One region of the Enterococcus faecium genome, then DNA from elsewhere that is predicted to be linked to it. Evidence: predicted binding sites of a transcription regulator. Region 1 holds the regulator's gene; each other region holds the start of a gene.

The links. Region 1 encodes NrdR, which represses ribonucleotide reductase genes. Its sites were predicted from a motif close to ACACNATATATNGTGT; they were not measured.
Region 2: the regulator NrdR is predicted to act here: its motif matches at 2,747-2,762, upstream of nrdH (glutaredoxin-like protein NrdH).
Region 3: the regulator NrdR is predicted to act here: its motif matches at 2,194-2,209, upstream of pnuC (nicotinamide riboside transporter PnuC).
Region 4: the regulator NrdR is predicted to act here: its motif matches at 3,233-3,248, upstream of PYW34_RS01115 (deoxynucleoside kinase).

The regions. Positions count from the first base shown of each region.
Region 1 is NZ_CP118955.1:1,115,126-1,119,768, forward strand. Features, by position in the region: gene mutM (DNA-formamidopyrimidine glycosylase) at 1-132, shown strand, start outside; gene coaE (dephospho-CoA kinase) at 96-725, shown strand; gene PYW34_RS05275 (hypothetical protein) at 777-1,109, shown strand; gene nrdR (transcriptional regulator NrdR) at 1,421-1,912, shown strand; gene PYW34_RS05285 (replication initiation and membrane attachment family protein) at 1,935-3,308, shown strand; gene dnaI (primosomal protein DnaI) at 3,308-4,234, shown strand; gene PYW34_RS05295 (hypothetical protein) at 4,363-4,643, shown strand, end outside.
Region 2 is NZ_CP118955.1:2,149,897-2,154,539, reverse strand. Features, by position in the region: gene nrdF (class 1b ribonucleoside-diphosphate reductase subunit beta) at 1-76, opposite strand, end outside; gene nrdE (class 1b ribonucleoside-diphosphate reductase subunit alpha) at 126-2,285, opposite strand; gene nrdH (glutaredoxin-like protein NrdH) at 2,444-2,668, opposite strand; gene PYW34_RS10490 (FeoA family protein) at 3,069-3,542, shown strand; gene feoB (ferrous iron transport protein B) at 3,539-4,643, shown strand, end outside.
Region 3 is NZ_CP118955.1:619,733-624,375, reverse strand. Features, by position in the region: gene PYW34_RS02895 (GNAT family N-acetyltransferase) at 39-602, opposite strand; gene PYW34_RS02890 (hypothetical protein) at 657-836, opposite strand; gene PYW34_RS02885 (hypothetical protein) at 913-1,422, opposite strand; gene PYW34_RS02880 (VOC family protein) at 1,518-1,898, opposite strand; gene pnuC (nicotinamide riboside transporter PnuC) at 2,228-2,977, shown strand; gene PYW34_RS02870 (hypothetical protein) at 3,161-4,438, opposite strand; gene pcp (pyroglutamyl-peptidase I) at 4,517-4,643, opposite strand, start outside.
Region 4 is NZ_CP118955.1:223,163-227,805, forward strand. Features, by position in the region: gene PYW34_RS01100 (phosphomevalonate kinase) at 1-1,025, opposite strand, end outside; gene mvaD (diphosphomevalonate decarboxylase) at 1,038-2,015, opposite strand; gene mvk (mevalonate kinase) at 2,008-2,952, opposite strand; gene PYW34_RS01115 (deoxynucleoside kinase) at 3,268-3,927, shown strand; gene PYW34_RS01120 (magnesium transporter CorA family protein) at 4,012-4,643, shown strand, end outside.

The DNA of each region.
Region 1 (4,643 bases):
GTAGCACTGCATGTCTATCAGCAAACTGGCAAACCATGTATACGTTGTGGAACGCCGATCGTGAAAACAAAAGTGGCACAAAGGGGGACGCACTATTGTCCGAATTGTCAAAGGCTAAAAATCGCAAAGTAGGATTTGTTTTAGGTTTGACGGGTGGAATAGCTACCGGTAAAAGTACGGCAGCCAAAGTCTTTCAGTCTCATGGATTTCCTTTGATCGATGGCGATGTGATTGCCAGAGAAACTGTTGAGCCTGGAACGCTTGCTCTGAGGAAAATTGTATCAGTGTTTGGCCAAGAGGTATTGCAGCCTGATGGGCAACTAGATCGAGGGAAACTTGGGATGATTGTTTTTCCATCAAAGGAAAAACGGCAAAAACTTGATCAGCTATTAGATCCGTTTATCCGAAAAGCGATAAAAGATCAAATCGCCTCTCTAAGTTCCAATCATCCTTTAGTAATTGTAGATATCCCATTGCTCTACGAAGGTCATTATGACCACTATATGGATGCAGTAGCTGTCGTTTATACTACGCCAGAAACTCAGCTTCAGCGTTTGATGAAACGTAATCAACTGACGCTAGAACAAGCGCAGCAGAGAATTAGTAGTCAACTTCCAATCGAAGAAAAAAAGCAGCGTGCGGATATTTTGTTCGACAACAATGGAACAAAAGAAAAACTTGTGGGACAAATCGAAAATTGGCTTTTTGCTAATCGCTTTCTTTGAGTATCTGTGTCAATTTTGCTATCCTGAGTATATAGAAAGTGAGGGATAGCGATGGGATCATTAAAAAATCAAAAGGATAAAGTCGTAGGTAACGCAAAAGAAAAAATCGGCGAGATGCTCAATAAAGAAAATCTAATCGATGAAGGTCGTACGCAATCAGAAACAGCAGAAGAAAAAGAAAAGCAGTACCAAGCAAGAATCGATGAAATAGAAGACCAGCAGGCAGAAGAAGAAGCGAAGCGGCAAGATTTGACTCAAGAACGAAAAAATCCGACACCTGATCGTAGTAAAACACCGCTCCCAGAAAGTGACCACATTCCCGATGAGCAAAAAATCGAGGAACAGCGAATGAAACACTATACAGGAATCGAAGAGAAGTTATAAAATAGTAAAAAATCGAGATGTGACTTGAAGCAGATGAGAAGGTGTTCATCTGCTTCAAGTTTTTTGTGCTAGATGACTAAATCAGCTTTTGTGTAAGTTATTTCTCAGTAATCAAGGTGATCAGTATTGGAAAATTGAAATTTAGTAAGGACAGGGGACACAATTACGCATGAAAGTAGAAAAAATTGTTCTTATATCCGTGTTTTTTGGGTAGGACAGTCGCGTTTGTGATTTGTTTCGTGTTATAATACAACTAGTTGTAAAGAAAGACACATCCTTTATATAAAATGCGATGCAAGAGGTGAGACAAAATGAGATGTCCCAGATGTCAACATAATAATTCACGAGTAATCGACAGCCGTCAAGCAGATGATGGACGTGCGATCCGTCGCCGTCGCGAATGTGAGAATTGTTCGTTCCGATTCACTACATTTGAACGAATTGAAGCTGCTCCGTTATTAGTAATCAAGAAAAACGGGGAACGCGAAGAGTTCAATCGCGATAAAATTTTAAGAGGACTCATCCGTTCAGCAGAAAAAAGACCTGTAGCTATGGAACAAATGGAACAAATCGTCAACCATGTCGAAAACCGCGTACGCAGTCTCGGAGAAAACGAAGTATCGACGAATCTAATTGGTGAATATGTGATGGAAGATTTAGTTGATTTAGACGAAATCGCTTATATTCGTTTTGCAAGTGTTTATCGCCAGTTCAAAGATATGTCTGTTTTCTTAAAAGAGTTGCAAGATATCGTGGATAAAGCAAAAGAAAATAATAAAGAGAATAATAAAGAAAACAATTAAGAAACAAAAAGGAGGCATTTCCTTGGAAAATGCTTGGAAAGAGCTTCAACCAAAAAATATTTACCAAGGAAGAAAAGCGGCTCCGCTGAGAGAAGACAGCAAGAACGCCTTGCTGTATCTTTATCAGCCACTAATCGGCGGAGAAGCCTTGAGTATCTATTTCACCCTGTTATCAGAAATCTCTCAAGAATCTGGCAAAGGTCCTGAAGGGATGCATGCAGATCTGCTTAGTAGTCTAGGCTGCGGTATCCCGCAATTTTATGATGCAAGAAAAAAGCTAGAAGGAATCGGCTTACTGGATGTTTATTTTAAAGAAGATAGTGATCTGGGACCTCGTTTTATTTATGAGCTGTTAGAACCACTCATTCCTAAAGCATTTTTCAAAGACTCTGTTCTGGCTTTTCTTCTTCTGGAAAAAGTTGGTGAACGACGATTCCAGAAGCTTACCCAATTGTTTGAACCTAAAAGGCATACAGCAGAGGGATATCAAAAAATCACAAAAAAATTTTTAGATGTTTATCGCTTCAATGAAGCAGTGTACGCTGCTAATCAAGAAAACATCGAATCGCTGAATAAATCTTTTGAAGAATCTGAATCAGTAGCATTACTTGAAGCAGATTCGACATTCGATTGGCAGTTTTTGAATGATTGGCTGGCAAAAAAACATATTGCAAGTCTTGATGATCCAATCATCAAACAAGTCGACATGTATCATCAGCTTTACGGTTTCGATGAATTGACACTTGGCGAACTGATCAGTCAATCTTATGACTTTAGTGAACAAAAAGTATCTGAAAAAGAACTGCAAAAAGCCATTTTGGCAATGCAGAGACGTCCGGTGAAGCAAACAAAAGAAACAGTTGCGGTTTCTGAAAACAGTAATGAACCCTCGTCAAACGAACATTTGACAAACGCAGCGCTTCAGCTGATAAAAGAAGCACAGAGCATTCCACCGATGAAATATCTGGAAGCAATCAAGTCAGAAAAAGGCGGATATGTTTCTAAACAAGAAAACTGGTTACTGCAAGATCTTGTTTCTCAATCAGGTCTTTCCAGTAGCGTGATCAATGTTTTGTTGAATTATGTATTGGTGATCAAAAATAATGCTAGCTTAAATGCTAGTTATGTGAATACAGTGGCAAATGAATGGGCACAAAAGAAAATCGCCACAGCAGAAGAAGCAATTCAGCATATTCGGCAAATAAGCAATCAAGCAAAACAATCAAAACAAAAGAAGCAAACAAATTATCCAAATGGCAAGCGAAATGTTCGGCGGGAAAAGCTTCCTGATTGGGTCAATCAGCCAAAAGATGAAAAACAGATCAGCAGCGAGAAAAAAGCAGAGATTGACCGCCGTTTTAAAGAATACCTGGCAAAAAAGGAGGGTGACATCTAGTGGAAGACGTAGGCAAAGAATTGAAGAGGATCATCAGCAAACGCAATTATCAAGAAAAGTATGCTGAAATGATCGCTGAAGTCTTAAATGATGCGGATGTTCAAGCTTTTCTAAGCGCACACCAAGAAGAATTGACACAAGCGGATATTGAAAAAAGTTACGCCAAATTGTATGAATTCGTGCAAGAAAAGCGTAAATATCAAAAAAACGATCCAACGATGATCGCTCCCGGCTATGAGCCGAAGCTGACATTGAATTTTCATTATGTGGATGTCACTTATGTACCAACGGAAGCATTGTTAGCACGGCAAAGACAAGAAGAAATCAGAAGCCGAGTAAAAGCAATGGATATGCCAAAAGATATTCAATCGGCTTCTTTTGAAAACTTTGAACGTACAGATGGACGAGGATATGCGAGCTTAGAAGCCCTAGATTTTGTAGAGAAATATACTGCTGATCCAAAAGGGTATCATAAAGGACTGTATCTAGTAGGAAGTTTTGGTATTGGAAAAACATATTTATTAGGAGCAACAGCGAGAGAATTAGCGATTGCTGGATTCACCACGACGCTAGTCCATTTTCCGACATTTGCCGTTGAGATGAAACAGGCAATCGGAAAAGATCAAGTGGCAGAAAAGTTAGATGCAGTGAAACGTTCACCTATTTTGATGATCGATGATATTGGTGCAGATGCGATGAGTAGTTGGATACGAGACGAAGTATTCGGTGTTATCCTTCAATATCGGATGCAGGAACAGTTACCAACCTTCTTCTCATCGAATTTTACAATGGATGAATTGGAACAGCATTTGTCCGTCACTCAACGTGGAGATGAAGAGCCGCTAAAAGCGAAACGGATAATGGAACGCATACGTTATTTGACAAAAGAAATCGAAATGACTGGTCGCAACCGACGCAATGGTTGAACAGTTGACAAGTCCAACTGACATTTGACCTAGTAGTAAAAGCAGGTCAGCGAATCATTATATGGACAGAAATGACCGGAGACAATCACCGCAACAAGTAATGCAGAAACTTAAACGGAGGATTTTTTATGAGGGCTATTTTTTCTAGTATATCTGTAGTTGGTCTATTTTTTCTTTTAGCAGGCTGCGGTAGCGCAGATAGCAACACAGGTTCTGTTGATTCGATTGATGCGGGTCAAACAGTAAAAACAAGCAGTACGAAAACGGAGGGACAAAGCATATTTGTTGGAACGATTGAAAGTATCACTCAAGTAGAAGCAGAAGAAGAAACGCTTCAGTTGAAACTCGTCGATGTCATGGCCAAAGAAGATCCAGCGAATATGGGAACGTCATTCAGCAATGACGGAGT
Region 2 (4,643 bases), 1.0 Mb from region 1:
GCTTCTCCCAAGTGGATTTATCAATGATATCTTCAATTTCATTCCAGTTTATTGCTTCATAATATGTTTCTGACATGAGAATGCTCCTTTAATTAAAATATGAATAAGCGAATCTATCTATGATATTAGATCACGCAGCTTTCACATTGATTGCTTCCGATTTCTTCTGCATCATCAGTAAAGGTACGTACGTAATAAATGGATTTGATTCCTTTGTGGAAAGCGTAATGTCTTAAAATATTCAAATCACGTGTCGTTTGCTTCGTTGTTGTCTTCCATTCATAAATGCCTTCTGGGATTTCAGAACGCATGAATAAAGTCAAACTCATGCCTTGATCGACGTGTTGTTGTGCCGTTGCATAAACATCGATTACTTTACGCATGTCCATATCATAAGCAGAAGTGTAATACGGAATCGTCTCATTGGATAGATAAGGCGCTGGGTAATAAATTTTACCGATTTTCTTCTCTTGGCGTTCTTCGATCATGCGAGTGATAGGATGAATACTTGCACTCGTATCGTTGATATATGAAATTGAGCCATTTGGTGCTACTGCCAAGCGATTTTGATGATACAGTCCATCTTTCATTACTGCTTGTTTCAAAGCATTCCAATCTTCAGCAGTTGGGATAAAAATGCCTTCAAACAATGCTTTGACTTTTTCTGATTTTGGCTGGAATTCTCCAGTTACGTATTTTTCGAAATAAGTGCCGTCAGCATAAGCTGATTTTTCAAAATTATGGAAAACTTGTTTTCTTTCACGAGCGATATTGTTGCTTTCAACAAGTGTCCAATAATTCAACAGCATGAAGTAAATATTTGTAAAGTCTAATGAATCCTCTGAGCCATATTCCATTTGTTCTTTTGCAAGATAAGTGTGTAAGCCCATGGCACCTAATCCAATCGTATGATTCAGCTTATTTCCGTTTTGGATCGGTGGTACGACATCGATATCAGATGCATCTGTAATAAATGTCAATGCACGAGTCATCGTACGCACAGATTGACCAAAGTTAGGGCTTTGCATCAAATTCACGATATTTGTCGAGCCTAAGTTACATGAGATATCCGTTCCTAATACTTCATATTCCTGTTTGCCGTTAATCACAGAAGGCGTTTGAACTTGTAAAATCTCTGAACATAAATTACTCATGATGATCTTGCCATCGATTGGATTCTCGCGGTTCGCTGTATCAATATTGATTACGTAAGGATAGCCAGATTCTTGTTGTAATTTTGAGATTTCATTTTCAAGATCACGCGCTTTGATTTTTTGTTTGCGAATGTTTGGATTTGCAACTAGATGATCATACTCAGCTGTAATATTTACATAAGAGAATGGGACACCATATTCTTTTTCGACACTATATGGACTAAATAAATACATATCTTCGTTTTTACGTGTCAATTCATAAAATTTATCAGGTACGATCACGCCAAGAGAAAGAGTTTTTACGCGAATCTTTTCATCTGCATTTTCTTTTTTTGCTGAAAGGAAAGCAATAATGTCTGGATGGAAAACGTTCAAATAAACCACGCCAGCTCCTTGACGCTGACCTAATTGATTAGAATAGCTGAAACTATCTTCGAATAATTTCATGACTGGAACGACACCACTTGCAGCACCCTCATATCCTTTGATAGGAGCGCCGGCTTCACGAAGATTTGATAAAGTAATCCCTACGCCGCCACCAATACGGGACAATTGCAAAGCAGAGTTGATTGAGCGCCCGATAGAGTTCATATCGTCAGTGACTTGAGTCAAGAAACAAGACACCAATTCGCCCCGACGTTTACGTCCAGCATTCAAGAAAGAAGGTGTAGCTGGCTGATATCGTTGATGGATCATTTCGTCTGCAAGAGCAAGTGCTAATTCTTCATCCCCGTTCGCAAAGTAAAGCGCATTGAAGGCTACTCGATCTTCATAAGTTTCCAGATAAGCGGAACCGTCGTTGGTTTTCAACGCATATTGAGAATAAAATTTGTAAGCAGCCATAAAAGATTTGAAAGAAAAATGTTGCTCGTCCAAAAATTGATATAGCTTTTCAATAAATGATGGTGAATACAATTGAATGAATTCTGCTTCTATATATTCTTGATCGATCAAGTAATTGATTTTTTCCATAATAGATAGAAAAGTCATCGTATTTGGTTTGACATTTTCCTCAAAAAAGGCAACTAAAGCTTCTTTATCCTTATTCAAAGGGATTTGACCATTGACTGGCCGATTGATTTCATTATTCAGCTTGAAATAACTGACATCTTGTAAATTTTTAAGACTCATACGTACGCCCAACCTTCATTTCGTATTTGATGATGCTTGATTGCAAATCATTGCATTGTTTTTAAGCTTTAAAAAAGGATTTGGAAGTTTGCGACAAAAACTGGTGCTGTCTCAAGCCCTTCAAATCCATGTATCACGTTTTGATTCTTTTAGTCATGTTAGCTGGCAAGTTTACGCAACTGATCAGGACGGAATCCGATAACTGTTTCTGCATCAGAAGTAATGACAGGAACACTTTGGAATCCTTGTGCTTTCAACCAGTCTACTGCTTCAGGCTGTTCATCGATATTGACTTCTTCAAAAGCAATTTGATTTTCTGTTAAAAACCGTTTGACCATCTTACATTGCATACAATTATTTTTAGAAAAGATTTTTACGTTCATGGTGAGTGCCTCCTCTAACACATTCTTATTATCTATAATAGATAGTATAAAACTCTTAGTAAAAAAGTCAAACAACAAACACTACATATTGTGTTGTGGAAACTGTGGAATACTAAGTTTTGTGTTTTTGAAAAAAGAGCTGAAAACAAGTATCGTGTGGGAAAATAGCAAATTTAATAGAGAAAAAATTGTGGAAAACTATGAAGAAATATTTTTTTCTCATTTTTATCTATCAATACTAAAGATTCGCTCATAATATCACAAGTATAATTGACATTCTCAATTACCGAGAGTATTCTATGTGAGAATGATTCTCATTTATTTGCGTAACACGTAAGAAAATTAGAACATATAATGAATGATTTTAATACATGATTTATTTCACAAGAGAGGAATCAATATGCAGACCTTAGCGCAGGCAAAGCAGAATTTCGTTTATCAAGTCGAACGAATCGAAACAGAAGAAAAAACAAAACGCCATTTGCAAAATATCGGGATCGTTGCCGGAAGTAAAATCGTCGTCGTCAATTTATCAGGCAACAATGCCATTTTACTGGTAAAAAGTCATCGAGTGGCAGTAAGTCGGGAAATACTAGGTCAAATCTTTGTCAATAAAAAGACTGCTTCCTCTGAAAGCTGGACTTCTCTTGATCAATTAAAAGCAGGAGAGACTGGGATCGTCGTAGCAATCCACGGACAAGGCGCAGTGAAGCGACGGTTAATGGATATGGGATTGACGCGAAATGTAAAAATAGTTATCCGAAAACTAGCCCCTCTGGGAGATCCAATCGAACTGACAGTGCGAGGGTATGAACTGACGTTACGAAAGTCAGAGGCCGAACTAATCTTGATACAAAGGGAGGAAAAAGAATGAATATCGCGTTAGTCGGAAATCCAAACAGCGGGAAAACTAGCTTGTTCAATCTCTTGACTGGTTCGAATCAATATGTAGGGAATTGGCCGGGCGTAACAGTAGAAAAAAAAGAAGGATCGTTGAAAAAAAATCCGAACATTCATATTCAGGACCTACCCGGCATCTATTCTTTGTCTCCTTATACACCAGAAGAAGTGATTGCAAGAGATTATTTGGTTCAGGAACAGCCTGAACTGATCATCAACATTATTGATGCTACCAATTTAGAACGAAATCTTTATTTAACTACGCAGTTATTGGATTTAGACATTCCTATGATCATTGGTCTGAATATGATGGATGTCATCAAAAAAGAAGGAAAAAAAATCAATCTAGAAAAGCTTTCCTATGGTCTTGGTGTACCAGTTTTACCAATCAGCGTATTGAAAAAGCAAGGAATCGAAAAACTAATCGAAAAGATTCAGGAGTCTGCAAAAAAGCGGCCTTCTATTCCTGTTCCCTGTACATATGATCCACGTTTAGAAGCAGCTTTACATGAAATTGAAGATGTACTAGGAGAACAAAGCGGCAAGAAACGCTGGTATGCAATGAAATATTTTGAACGAGATCAGAAGGTAAGAGAGGATTACGAGATAGCAGTTTCTCAGCAAAAAGAGATCGAGCAACTGATCCAGTTAACAGAGAAACTATTGGACGACGATAGTGAGACGATTCTGGTCAATGAACGTTATGAATTTATTACCCAACTATGTACACTCTGTGTTGTGTCAAATGATTCTTTCCAATTATCGATGAGTGACAAAATCGATCAGATTGCAACGAATCGTTGGTTAGCCTTGCCGATCTTCGCATTTGTGATGTGGCTGATCTATTATCTGGCTATTCAAACAGTAGGAACAATGGGGACAGATTGGATCAATGACACATTGTTTGGTACATGGTTACCAGAACATGTTGGCAGATTGTTAGCTGAATGGCAAGTAGCGGGATGGATGCAGGAGCTGATCTTGAACGGCATCATCGCAGGCGTGGGAGCAGTGTTAGGATTTCTACCGCAATTGATTATATTGTTTTTATGCTTGAGCTTTCTGGAAGACTGCG
Region 3 (4,643 bases), 500 kb from region 1:
ACCTGAAATGCGGAAATACGCATTTCAGGTACATCTTTTTAGATATTCTTTTGCATATGATCATAAAGATGACCACTGATCATCCGCTGACCGACAACTTTGAAGTCATGGCGTTCGTATAATTTTTTAGCCTTTGGATTTTTTTCATCCACACTTAGACCGATGACGGAGCGATTAGCTTTCTTCGCCAATTTAGGTAATGCTTCTAATAATCGCGAACCGATGCCTTGTCCTCTAAAATCTTCTGATACACTGATAGAGTCCAAATACCATTCGTTGGGAAACGTTTCTTTATCAATGAACAAACGTGTAGACGCATCTAGCTGATATTTCTCTAAGATAGGTACCAGTGGCTGATCGATGATTGATTCTTCTTCATCTGTATAACCGTAAGCAACTCCTGCAACTTTACCGTCTATTTCTTCTACGATACCTCGTGAATAACTGTAACGATAATTTGGATCAGTGATTGCTTCTTCTAAAATCTCTAAAGTCTTTTGTTCCCCTGTCTGCTTCAAAAATGGCAGTTCCATATCTTTTAGAATCACTAAGATCAATGGGGCGATTTCTGGAGCATCTTCTTTTCTCGCAAAACGAATCATAGTTTCCTCTCCTTTTCTCCATTCTAACATGCAGAAAAAGAAATCGCAAAATCGTTATTTTAAAAAATCTTCAATCTTTTCAGTAATGAAATAACCATGAGTAACGATTCTTGCCGCTTCAGTTCGGCAATAAGGGCAGACGACTGGCATTTCTTTATCATTATGTTCGACTACATTATTGACTTCTTCGTATGCAAATTTTTTTCCGCAATTAGGGCATTTCATTTTTTCCATGTTATCTCAACTTCCTTTCATCTTTACTCTCTTAGCTTACTCTTATATTGTAAAAAAGAGAAGCAATATCCTTCTTCTATGCAGATATCCATACCTGACGGTCCTGTTCTCCATCTATTAATCGGACTTTATAATAAGGACGTTCATCTTTGACTAGAAGTGTCCACTCTTTCACTTTTGCTTTTTTCCCGTAGTAGCTGACTGCTTCCTTCATCGCTGCTTGCGGTTGTTTGAATTCTTCCGTTTTTTCTATATCAAAAAGATGTTCTGCGGCCTTTTCCGTGTCATTTCGTACGGTTGTTTTCCCAGTGGATGGATTGACTGCTATGACTTGTCCTTCACAAAAAAACTGGTATTCATATGTTGCATTCGTAGGATTCTCCAAATCTTTTTCAACTGCAAAATGAATAGCAGATATGTTATGTTCTTTTGTTTCGTTTTTTACGATTGCTGCTGCTTTTTTCAATGAGATCCGATATTCCTGGTCACTAATATCATCCATGTGAAAAGCGGCATTGAGCAGTCCCGTCATACCGGTAATCCCTATTACGATGAGGGCAGCAACACCAAACATCATTTTTTTCATTCTTCATTCTCCTGTTTCTTTTTTTTAAAGAATATCAAGAAATGAACGAATGAAAAATCGAATGAAACGAAAAAAAAGTGACAATTTTGTTATCTTTATTCGTGCAGTTCTAATGGCAATCCGTCTGGATCAAAGAAAAACGTCATTTTTTTTCCTGTAAAGGTATCTTCTCTAATCGGTTCTGATTCGATCCCTAAGGACTGCAATTCTGCAATTGTTTCTTCAATATCGTCTACTTTGAAAGCAAGATGACGCAAGCCACAAGCTTCTGGATAGTTTGGTCGTTGTGGCGCATTAGCAATTCCAAAAATCTCCAATTCAGCACTTCCTAGTTTCAGATCTAATTTATAGTCATCTCGTTCTTTGCGGTAATTTTCTCTGATTACTTCAAATCCTAATTTATTAACATAAAAATCACGTGATTTCTGATAATCTGAAACAATGATGGCTATATGATGGATCGTTGTAAGGTTCATATGAGCACTCCTATTCTTCGTTTAAGCTCGGATCTATATTAATCTCCAGTTCCATTGTAAATGTGTCAGATTGAAAAAAATAGCTGTTTTTCCTTTTTATAAGAAAAAAGGAAAAAAAAACAGAAAGTAGGTCCTCCAAGACACTCTTCCTGTTCCCAATATAATAAATGAAAGTAAGAAATTATATTTTCAAGAAAACAAACAGAAAATTATCATAACACAAATTATTTATAATTGAAAGACTAGTTTTTTTTCAAGAAAAGCATACAATAGATTGTGTTAGTAAATACAGAACACACTACATTTAGTGTCTTAAGGAGTCCTCATACATGAAGTCATATTTTCAGTTTTTAGCTCATCAGCTAAAAGGCTGGCCGCAACAAAATTATTATCTTTTCTTTTTCAGTCTTGGCTGCCAGGTCATGACTCTTGTCAATAGTCCCATCACTTGGCTGTCCGTTATTACATTTATCGGTACCACGCTTGGTGTATTGTGTATTTTATCCATCAATGCGGCAAAATCAGTCAACGGTATTTTAGGTATTTTGTCTGCGATTTGTTTTATTATCGTTGGGTTTTCAGCAAAGAACTATTTAAGTATCGGTGAACAGATTGCTTATATGATCACATTGGATATCCCCGTATTGTTAAGTAAAGAATGGAATCATAATATGGCTTCAAAAATCCGAAAATTCACTGGAAAAAGCTGGTTTATCGCAATCATCAGTACTTTCCTTGTCTATCTTGTTTCAGGATTCCTGATTGGTCGTTATACAGATGATCCTCGGCCGTGGGTAGATGCCATTGCTTTTTCTATTAGCTTGACTGCTGGTATCATCAGTTTCTTGCGTTACAACAACCAATATTACTGGTGGTTAGCTTCAGGGCTTGCTCAAATGGTCCTTTGGTATATTTCATTTACGCATGGATCTGCAAGTTTGGCGATGTTCGTGAACAGCTCTGTTTACTTGCTGAATGATGTCCTTGCATTTACCGTTTCACCTTGGTATAACCAAAAAGAACGTGAACGTATGCAAAAAATGGAAGAAGAATACTACAACGCACAACAACACGCATAAAAAAACTGAGCGTGGGACAAAAGTAAAGAACACTTTTGTCTCACGCTCTAAACACGTATAAACGGCGGAATCAGAAGCAACTCCTTCGGAAATAAGCTGAAATTCACAAAAATTTGAAAAGCAATTTTCGTGAATTTCTTCTTATTTCTTGGAGTTAAACTCTTCTGTCCCAGCCTCTATTTTTTATAGTAATTCCTTCAGATACTTTCTTGCCTCATCATTGAAACGCAGTGATTCTTCTAACTTCTGATAATATTCCAACGCTTGTTTCTGAGCTTCAGTAAAACGATAATGTTTTCCTTTCCATTTGTCGATTGTCTCTTGCACATTTCCAGATTGGATATCTTTCACTACTAGTTGCCATTTTTCTTTTGAGACTGTACGGTCTTTCTTATCAGCAGATTGTATAGCTTCTCGTTCTTTACGCAATACTTTTAAAAAACCATTTCTGACTATCCGAGGAATGCTGTCGAAGAACCCTTCTGTAAAACCATAGCGACAATATTGCTTCCAAATAAATAGATAGATTTTTGGTTGGATGAATCGTTGGTTTTTCGCAAAATATTCCATCTGAGCAGTGACTTCTGGTGTTCGTTGACGTTTTGTCTTTCTCAACACGGAAATAAATGTTTCAAAATAAGCATTAGGATGTACTGGCACTTCTTCATATACGATGGATTGCCAATCTTTACGTAAAAATGCGCGATAGTTGATCAAGAATTCTTCTACATCCTTTACTAATTCTTCTGCAAAGTCGTCAAATAGTTCTTTTTTTATCTGTCGCTTTTTTGACTGCCCATTGATGTGTTCACTTATTTTCTTGATTTCATTTTCCAATGCTTGATAATCCGCTATGTAAATCGGCATTTCTACTTGGCGAAATTCTGCGAGCCGCTGAGCTAATTTTATATCCGGTAAATATGGCTGTTTCATCCGACGATTTTGGTACAAGACAAAACAGTATTTTTGCCATAGTCCTTCAGGAAAATCGATATTCTTCTGCTTAAGCCATAATAATTCGTCTAAGGCCAGATCAACTTTTGTCATTCCCTGATGGATCGAAGCTGCCACTGTCGGAGAGACATGCAGGTGATCGGCAAAGTGGTTGATGCCTAGTTTTAGGATCTTTCCGGTTTTTGGCGATTTAACGATGTATTGCACTTTTAATTCTCTACCACACTCACAATACAATTTTTGCTGGCTTCGTTTTGTTCGAAAAAACGGATTGATCTTGAAGTCAGAAAACACCCAATCTGTTGCAGCTAAATAATGTTCTTCCATAAAACGAGAGCTGATTAGATATCGGCGGTGCTTATCGACTAGTTCCCGCTGTTTTTTCGTTAATTTTGCATAGATCTCCCAACGTTGACTGCTTGTGTATTGTTTAGAAATTTTGATGGGATAGCTTTTGCTGATTTCTTTTGGAAACCATTCTTCAAAGACGGATTGCCATTCTTCCACGGCTGTTTCTTTCCTTTCTAATTACAAAAAGCTGGCTACTAACATAACGTTAGCAACCAGCCAGTGTTTCTTGCTAAATTAGTGAGTTGTTCCGGCATTTCCGGAAATATCTTCTTTATTTTCTACTGCTGCTTCAACTGCATAAGTCAAAGAAGAAGCAATGTCTTCTAAAGACATAGAAGGCGTACCCACTGGACGATCGATC
Region 4 (4,643 bases), 890 kb from region 1:
TTTTCCCATGCACTCATTAAAGGAAGAATGCCAGATTTCTGGTCAACAATTACGATTCCGCAATCGCCCCCACCTGCACCAGAAGATTTTGCGGCTCCTTCATACTGTTCAGCTAAATTACACAATTTGTTCAAAGCAGGCGTTTCGATGACGACCCCAGTGATTGCAGATAAATCATGCAGTAATTGTCGGTTTTTTCGAATCATCTGTTGGATCAACGTTACATTATTTTCTTTAAACCCTTTGATCATTTCGTTGACACATTCTGTACTATTTTTTAAGAAAAGCTGATAAGCCACCATTTTATCTTCTCTCGAACGGTGAACTTGATCGACCAAATCAGAAGTAGAGGCAGGGCTACCCGTCCAACCAATCAATAAACGTAAATCTTCAGGAGCAATCAATGGCTCAATGGATAGACCTGGCCAATCCAGGGCAAGTAACTCACTGATAGAATGCTGAGTTTCTTGTTCTTGGAGCCAAGGATGGTCGAAGGTTGAGAAAGCGATCCAGCCACCATAACAGCTAGCAGCGATGTCGCCGCAGGAACCATTATCTTGAACTGCTAAATTGGCTAGTGCTGCAATCTTGAAAATCTCCAACTGAGATAAATTCAACGCGTAAAAAACATTCAAGGCTTTGACCGTTGCAACGGTCACGGCACCGCTAGAACCCAATCCATATTTCCGGCCATTTGAACTGTCTAACTCACTTGTTACTTTCAGATCATAAAAGGATAAAAGAATGTTTTTTTCTTGTGCATACTTTTCAGTCAAGCGAATAGCAGCAAGGATATAATGAAAAGGATTTTCCCGAATATCTAAAACTAATTCTCCGTTGCGTCTTGTCCAACGTACAGGCATCCCACTATATTGTGCAGATTGGATACTTCCGACTTTTCGTGCAGATTCTACAGTGACTGTCACGAATTGATCGACTGCAGCGATAACTGCTGGATGGCCTGTTTCAACAACTGCATATTCTCCGGCAATATAGAGTTTGCCTGGTGCAGATACTTCAATCATAAAAATCTCCCTTTATTCAATAATCGCAATTCCTGGACCGGCATGGGCAGTAATTACTTGTTCTTTGCTAAATAATTTGGTAAATGTTTCTTGTACCTCAGATAAATGGCTGTTTTCCACTAAAACTTTGACATTAGGGCCAGCATCCATCGTAAAGTAGCATGGAATGCCTTGCTTTCTCAATTGTCGCACCGCATCCATCGCTTTTAAGCTGTCAGGAGACCAGTAAGTGAATGGAGGCTGGGCAGCTAAAGTCGTTCCATGCATTTTTAGTCCGTTTCTTTCCATCGTTTCTCCGAGAAGTTGGAAATCTTTTGTTTTGATTGCTTGTTTCAATTGATATAGATCCCCTTCAACGGAATCTAACCAGCCTTGATAAAAACTGGATGTTTCGACTGTCCGACGCATCCCATTTCTGCTGGACACTTCTTTTTTCTGGTCGTTGATCAAAACGAAAACCATTGCTAAATCGTCTTCGAAAGAATCGGAAGGGACTGGCTTAGCGTAAGAACTTAAGTCGTCATGGCCTTTTTCCCATTCGACGAAACCACCGAAAATACTTCGGCAAGCTGAACCAGACCCGCGTCGAGCAAATCTTGAAAGAGAGAGATCATCTAATCCAAGCTTAAGAGCAGTATTGCAAGCGCCTGCTAAAGCAGCTAGCCCGCTGGCAGAGGAGGCTAATCCAGCTGCGGTAGGAACGAAATTCTGACTGATTACTGAAGCTTTTAGTGAGAGGCCGGCTTCTTTACGAAAAAGGTCAAGAAACTGACTGACTTTTTTTGTTGCTTTTTCGTCTTGCAAGGTGCCATCTAGATAAAATTCATCTACCATATAGCTATCAGAAAAGATGACTTCTGTCTCTGTATAAAATGCATCCAATGTTAACGAAAGGCTGTTGTTCATTGGAAGGATGAGTTCTTCATTTTTCTTACCCCAATATTTGATTAGAGCAATGTTGGTATATGCGCGTGCTTTGCCTTTAAACATAGGTATGTACTCCTAATCCTTGTATCCAAGTTTCAGCAGCACCCGCATCTTCAAGTGCTTGACTGATTTCTTGGGCTTTTGTTTTTGTTTGTGCTAATGCAATCATACAGCCACCGCGTCCACCGCCAGTTAATTTGGCACCCAATGCCCCGGTATCTTTTGCTGTTTGGATCAATAGATTAAGAAAATCATTGCTGATTGTCAGCTTTTCCAGAAGTGATTGTGATTCATCCATTGTCTGTGCCAACGTTTCTGGTGAATTTTCAATGATTGCTTGTTTTGCTTGCTTCGTCAAGTATCCTAATTTTTGGATCATTTGTCCAGTTTCATGAGGCTGGGTTTCAAAGAGGTGAGCGACATCTTTGACGGCTTCTCTTGTTTGTCCTTTGATTCCTGTATCAGCGACAATCAAAAAAGCATCGATGTTCAAAGAAAAGTAGTCGAAAGGATGCCCTTTTGTAAAATAAATCGGCTGCAAGCTGCTAGTAGCGGCTGCATCGATTCCACTAGGATTACCGTGGGCGATTTTTTCCGAAAGCTGGACATTTTCTAATAGTATTTCACGAGACAAAGGAAATGCTAAGTAATCATAAAAAGCACGAGTGACTGCTGTGGCGACTGCAGCGCTTGATCCCATTCCACGTTCAGCAGGAATCGTGCTTTCAATGGTCAGTTGCAAGTTTTTTTGGATGTCATGCTGTTTTTTTAAGTGAATGAATAATTTTTTGATATTTTTTAATGCATGAGGAGCTTCGGCTAAATTTCCTGAATAGTAGGAAGAAACCAGTTGATCGTCCATTGCATCCAGCTCTTCAAGGAATGCGGTGACTTTTGTTGCATAGAAAGGAAAGGCAATCGCTGGTTCTCCATAAACAACCGCGTGCTCGCCCATCAATATGATCTTTCCGCTTGATTCTCCTTGGCCATAGTTTGCCATAATCTAACTCCTTCTCACGTAAAAGTGATTTTTAAGCAAAAAATAAAGCGCCCAAAACGAGTTGCGCTGCTTCACGAATTTTTTTGTCCACTAAGGGTCTCAAAAAACATTCCTCCTTTATTTTACTAAAACCATCTCAGAAGTAAAACTAAGAATACGTTTTCTAAAGAAAAAACACTTTTTTCTTAAGAATTTTTTGACTTTTTTTCTTCTTTGACTAGAAAAAAATACAATTGACACTACTAGATATTGGGGGTATATTTAAAAAGGTTGGAGTTAAACACAATATTTAGTGATGAAGTGAGCTGGAGGTAAATGAGCGTGATCGTTTTAGCAGGTACAATTGGTGCCGGAAAATCAAGTTTAACAGAAATGATGGCTGAACACTTTGATAGTCAGGCATTTTATGAATCGATTGATGATAATGAAGTCTTGCCCTTATTTTATGCAAACCCTGAACAGTATGCTTTTTTGCTGCAAATTTATTTTTTGAATAAACGTTTTGCAAGCATCAAACAAGCAATGAAAGATGACAATAATGTATTGGACCGTTCGATTTATGAAGATTCACTGCTTTTCCATCTAAATGCAGATCTAGGAAGAGCAACAGAAACAGAAGTTCGTGTGTATGATGAACTGCTGGAAAACATGATGGAAGAACTTCCCTATGCTGCCCATAAAAAACATCCGGATTTATTAGTTCATATTCGTGTATCTTTTGATACGATGTTGGAGCGTATCGAAAAACGTGGTCGTTCGTATGAACAATTGTCCTTTGATCCAAGTCTATACGATTATTACAAAGAATTGAACAGACGTTACGATCAATGGTATGAAGAATACAAAGAAAGTCCAAAAATCCAAATCGATGGAGACCGCTATAATTTTGTGGAAGATCCTCAAGCAAAAGAAGAAGTCTTGAAAATGATCGAAGAAAAATTAGCAGAGATTCGCCAAACCAAAGTAGCCATTTGATTTACAGTTGCTCAAATAAAGGGTAAACCTTTATTTGAGCGACTTTTTTCTTTATACTGGAAACAAATGTCAGGAGGATAGAGTATGCGGGAAAAACACTATTTTAATCAAGACCGTAATTTTTGGATCAATGTACAGCAAAACGATGTGCTAGCTGTTAAAAACTTAAAAGAAGAATATGGCATTAGTGACGAGATGCTGACTTATTCTCTAGATAAAAATGAACGGGCGCGCGTAGAGTACGATTCTTTTGATGAAGCGTTACTGCTTGTATCAAATGTTCCGCACCAGCAAAAAGTCGATAATCATTATGAAACTAGTCCTATCGCTTTTATTTTAAAAGAAGACGGTTTGTTTACATTTACCACGCCGAATACCGAGTACGTGATTCGACTAATTCGATCGCTTTTGGAACGAATGCCAGACATGAGTGTATACAGTTTATTGTTTCGTACATTGTTTTTGATTTCTGATTCCTTTTTTCCTTTAATCGAGGAAGTGAATAGTGAACGTCAGCGGCTTAATCTGAAATTAAGAGAAAAAACAACGAACAAGAATCTGCTGCAACTTTCAGATTTAGAGATCGGTTTGGTTTACTTAGTTACAGGAACAAAACAAAATGTAGTACTTTTAGAACAAATCAAGGCATTGGCTATTTATCGCAAGTTGTCAGAAAAGGAAAAAGAAGAGTTGGACGATGCGCTGATCGAAGCACG